Regions from separate parts of the Nocardiopsis sp. LDBS1602 genome, predicted to be linked through region 1. Evidence: predicted binding sites of a transcription regulator. Region 1 holds the regulator's gene; the other holds the start of a gene.

The links. Region 1 encodes LexA, which represses DNA repair genes until DNA is damaged. Its sites were predicted from a motif close to TCGAACANNTGTTCGA; they were not measured.
Region 2: uvrA (excinuclease ABC subunit UvrA) is a predicted target of LexA. The motif match lies at 659-674, and genes of this name have one in related genera.

The regions. Positions count from the first base shown of each region.
Region 1 is NZ_JAYLVW010000004.1:78,239-80,636, reverse strand. Features, by position in the region: gene U9J66_RS15525 (alpha/beta hydrolase family protein) at 1-935, opposite strand, end outside; gene lexA (transcriptional repressor LexA) at 993-1,667, opposite strand; gene nrdR (transcriptional regulator NrdR) at 2,369-2,398, shown strand, end outside.
Region 2 is NZ_JAYLVW010000006.1:272,169-274,566, reverse strand. Features, by position in the region: gene U9J66_RS19325 (TerC family protein) at 1-603, shown strand, start outside; gene uvrA (excinuclease ABC subunit UvrA) at 937-2,398, shown strand, end outside.

The sequences.
Region 1 (2,398 bases):
GTCATGAGCCGATCGATCTCGTCCCGGGGGATCTGGGCGTCCTCCTCGCCCCACAACACCAGGACCGGGGTGTCGTCCGGCAGGTCGCGGGCGAGGTCGACCGGGTCGAAGGCGTCGATCCAGGCGAGGAAGTCCTGGTTCTGAGGCGCGAAGATCCCGGTCGGGTCGTACATGTCCAGTTCGTCTCCGGCGCGGACGAGGGCGCGGGCCGTCCGGATGTCGGAGAGGATCATCGCGGCGTCGGACTCGTTCACGGCGCCCTGGGCCTCGGCGGTGCGGACCTGCTCGGTGATCTGTCGGTCGATGACGTCGAGCATGCGGGCCCCGGGCGGGGCGGCCAGCACCAGGGCGGGGTCGGCGTCCTCCAGCACCTCTCGGGCGCGCAGGGCGAACAGGGCGCCTTCGCTGTGGCCGACGATCAGGGTGCGTTCGGGGTCCACCTCGGGCTGGGCGATCAGCTCCTCGTAGGCGGCGGCCATCTGGGCGTCGAAGAGCAGGGGGTCGATGTCCTCGCCCATGGCCTCGACGGTCTTCTCGTCCCAGGTGTCGGGGTCGCCGCTGCCGAACTTGTCGTAGCGCAGGGAGGCCACCCCGGCGCCGGCCAGGACCCGGGAGAGGTTGAGGTTGGTGTCGGCCTCGGGGCGGCCGTCGCTGTTGCCGTTCCGGTTCGTCGGCCCGCTGCCGGAGATGATGAGGGCGCCCGGCACCGGCTCCCCGTCCGGGGATTCGGGGTGGGTGAAGGAGCCTTCGACGGTGAACCCGCCCCCCTCGAAGGTCACGTCGCGGCCGTCGGCGGAGAGCCCTGGAGGTTCGGGCCCCTCGTCGCCGGGGGAGCAGGCGGAGGCGGACAGCGCGACGGCGATCACGGCCGACGTGAGGAGGGTACGTCGGGAGGAACGGTCGGGGAGGGCGGGAACACGGACACGAATGGACACGTTCTTCAGAGTATCGGCCGGTCCGTGGGCCGCGCCCTCCACCGTTCGCGGAGGGGGTCAGACGCGGCGCATGACCGTGACGACCTTGCCCAGGATGGTGGCCTCGTCGCCGTCGATCGGCTCGTAGGCGTCGTTGCGCGGCATCAGACGCACGTGACCGTCGGCCCCGCGGTGGAACACCTTCACGGTGGCCTCGTCGTCCAGCATGGCCGCGACGATGTCGCCGTTCTCGGCGTTGGGCTGCTGGCGGACCACCACCAGGTCGCCGTCGGTGATGGCGGCGTCGGTCATGGAGTCGCCGACCACGGTGAGCATGAACAGACGCCCCTCGCCGACCAGCTGACGGGGCAGCGCCAGGACGTCCTCGACCGACTCCTCGGCCAGGATCGGGCCGCCCGCGGCGATCCGTCCCACCAAGGGCACCGAGGCGGCGCGGGTGGCGTCGGCGGTGAGCTGGTCGTGGGTCAGGCTCTGGCCCTCGTCGCGGCCGGGAACGCACAGTTCCACGGCGCGTGGCCGATTCTGGTCACGGCGCAGGTAGCCCTTGCGCTGGAGCACCTTGAGCTGGTGGGCCACGCTGGAGGGGCTGGAAAGGCCGACCGTCTCGCCGATCTCCCGGATCGAGGGCGGATAACCGCGTTCGCGAACATAACGCTGGATGCAGTTGAGAACGCTCTGTTGGCGCGCGGTGAGTTTGGGGGCGACGGGCGTGACACCGCCCGTGTCACCCACGGGCGAAAGAACGGTGGTGTTTCCGGAGTGATCGGCTCCGGGGTTGTCCTCCGGCACGGCCGGGCCTCCTCGGTGTTCGGTTCGGTCAGGGCCTGTTCGGGTGTCCGGTGCCGGCCCTGCCGACCGGCTGGTCCGCGGGGTGGTGAAACCGGCGTGAAAACAAGGTCAAGATTAGTCGTTGCACACGGTGATATCAAACAAGCGTTCGAGGGTCGTGGAGATATGACCGGGCCTTTTCGATGGACGTTTTCGGGCCCCCTCGATCGGGCGTTCGCGCGTCTTCGTCCGAGGGTGTTCGGCCAATGTCGAAAACGGCTTTCCGGGGGTCGGTCCGAGGGCGGTATGGGGTTCGTCTCGTGGAAGTCGGTCGAGGGTCCGAACGGGCCGGAAAGGCCCGCCTCGTAAGGGGCGGACGCCGCTCCGGCGGATCGCCGGACGGAGGGCGCGCGCCCTCCGCCTCCCGTAGTCTTGACGCCGGTGTCCGGCACCGTCCCGCCCCCGTCTCCACCCCCTCTCAGAGCGCCCCGCGAGGGTCCTCGACGCGAGCCCGGGAACACGCCGTCGTCAAGGTTGCGACCCGCGCTGCGGAGGGCTAGGTTCGACCACAACATCTGGTGTTGCCGATGGGGCTTGCGCCTAGAAGTTGTGGTTAAGTAGACCTACGGGTCGTTGTTCGGGTCGAGGGAAGCAGGTGAACCGGGATGCACTGTCCGTTCTGCCGCCATCCGGAC
Region 2 (2,398 bases), on a different contig from region 1:
TGGAGCGAGGTCTTCTACCTCTTCGGCGTCTTCCTCATCTACACCGGCTACAAGATCGTCCGTGACCACGTGAAGGGCGACGAGGAGGAGAAGGACTTCACCCAGACCCCCGCGGTCCGTCTGGTGAAGCGCTTCTGGCCGGTCACCGACGACTACCACGGCGCCAAGCTCACGGTGAAGCTCGACGGCCGTCGTCACGTCACCCCGATGCTGCTGGTGATCGTCGCGATCGGCGTCATCGACCTGGTCTTCGCCGTCGACTCCATCCCGGCGATCTTCGGTCTGACCCAGGACGCCTACATCGTCTTCACCGCCAACGCCTTCGCCCTGATGGGTCTGCGCCAGCTCTACTTCCTGCTGGCCGGGCTGATGGACCGTCTGGCCTACATCAGCTGGGGCCTGTCGGCGATCATGGTGTTCATCGGTGTGAAGATGATCCTGCACGCGCTGCACGAGAACGGCGTCCACGTCATCGACATCGGCATCGGCACCTCGCTGACCGTCATCATCGGCATCATGACCATCACCGTCGTCGGCAGCCTGATCAAGTCCCGCTCGGACTCGAAGAAGAAGGCCGAGAGCGAGGCGATCGAGGGTTCCTGACCCCGGCCGGATCCGGCCGGATCCGATCGAGGAGATCGAGCCGAACCTCGTCGTTTCGAACGGCTGTTCGTCTATAGTGGTGGTGTTCTGACGCCGGAGCGTCATGGGCACCACCACTCTCTTCTGGTGGAAGAAACCGTCATGGGCGATCGTTGGTCTTGTCGGACGGGGTAGGGATCTCCTCCTCCCCGCTTCCCCTCAGCGGCCCGGCCCCGAGGCCGAGGCGGCCCTGATGGGTCCGCGACCGCCGTACCGCGAAGCCGCACGGGTCAACCGACGTCACGCGACGTGGTTGGACGTCCGGTGCGTCACAGCCGAAGGATGTCTCACTCGATGGTCGAACAACTGGTGGTGCGTGGAGCACGGGAGCACAACCTCAAGGACGTGTCCCTGGATCTGCCACGCGACTCCATGATCGTGTTCACCGGGCTGTCCGGATCGGGCAAGTCCTCGCTCGCCTTCGACACGATCTTCGCCGAGGGCCAGCGCCGCTACGTCGAGTCCCTCTCGGCGTACGCCCGCCAGTTCCTCGGTCAGATGGACAAACCCGACGTCGACTTCATCGAGGGCCTCTCGCCCGCGGTCTCCATCGATCAGAAGTCGACCAGCCGCAACCCGCGTTCCACGGTCGGGACCATCACCGAGGTCTACGACTACCTGCGCCTGCTCTGGGCCAGGGTGGGCGTGCCGCACTGTCCCGAGTGCCACCGCGAGATCGCCCGGCAGAGCCCGCAGCAGATCGTCGACCGGGTCATGGAGATGACCGAGGGCACCCGTTTCCAGGTGCTGGCCCCCGTCGTGCGCGGCCGCAAGGGCGAGTACGTCGAACTCTTCAAGGAACTCCAGTCCAAGGGCTACACCCGCGCGGTGGTCGACGGCGAGGCGGTGCGGCTGGACGAGGCGCCCAAGCTGGGCCGCTACGACAAGCACGACATCGCGGTGGTCGTGGACCGGCTCAGCGTCAAGCCCGGCTCCCCGGGCCGGCTCACCGACTCGATCGAGACGGCGCTGAAGCTGGCCGGTGGAACCATCGTGCTGGACTTCGTCGACCTGGACGCCGAGGACCCCGAGCGCGAGAAGGTCTTCTCCGAGCACCTGTACTGCCCCTACGACGACCTCTCCTTCGAACAGCTCGAACCGCGCTCCTTCTCCTTCAACGCCCCCTACGGCGCCTGCCCCGACTGCTCCGGTCTGGGCACCCGCATGGAGGTCGACGCCGACCTGCTGGTCCCCGACCCGGAGAAGACCCTGGCCGAAGGGGCGATCTCGCCCTGGTCGGGTGGGCCCAACAGCGGCTACTGGGAGCGGATCCTCACGGCGTTGGGCGAGGCGATCGGCTTCGACCTGGACACCCCCTGGGAGCGTCTGCCCCGCAAGGCGCGCAAGGCCATCCTGGAGGGGCACGGCACCCAGGTGCACGTCAGCTACCGCAACCGGTACGGGCGCAGCCGCTCCTACTACACCGAGTTCGAGGGGGTCGTCCCCTGGGTGCGGCGCCGCCACTCCGAGGTGGAGAGCGACCACACGCGCGAGCGCCTCGAGGGCTACATGCGCACGGTGCCCTGCCCCACCTGTGAGGGGACCCGGCTCAAGCCGGTGGTGCTGGCCGTGACCGTGGGCGGTCGCTCGATCGCCGACGTCGCGTCGATGTCGCTGCGGGACAGCGCCGCCTTCCTCGCCGACCTGACGCTCTCCGACCGGGACATGGTCATCGCCTCCCAGGTGCTCAAGGAGATCAACGCCCGGCTGGGGTTCCTGCTGGACGTGGGTCTGGACTACCTGAGCCTGGCGCGTT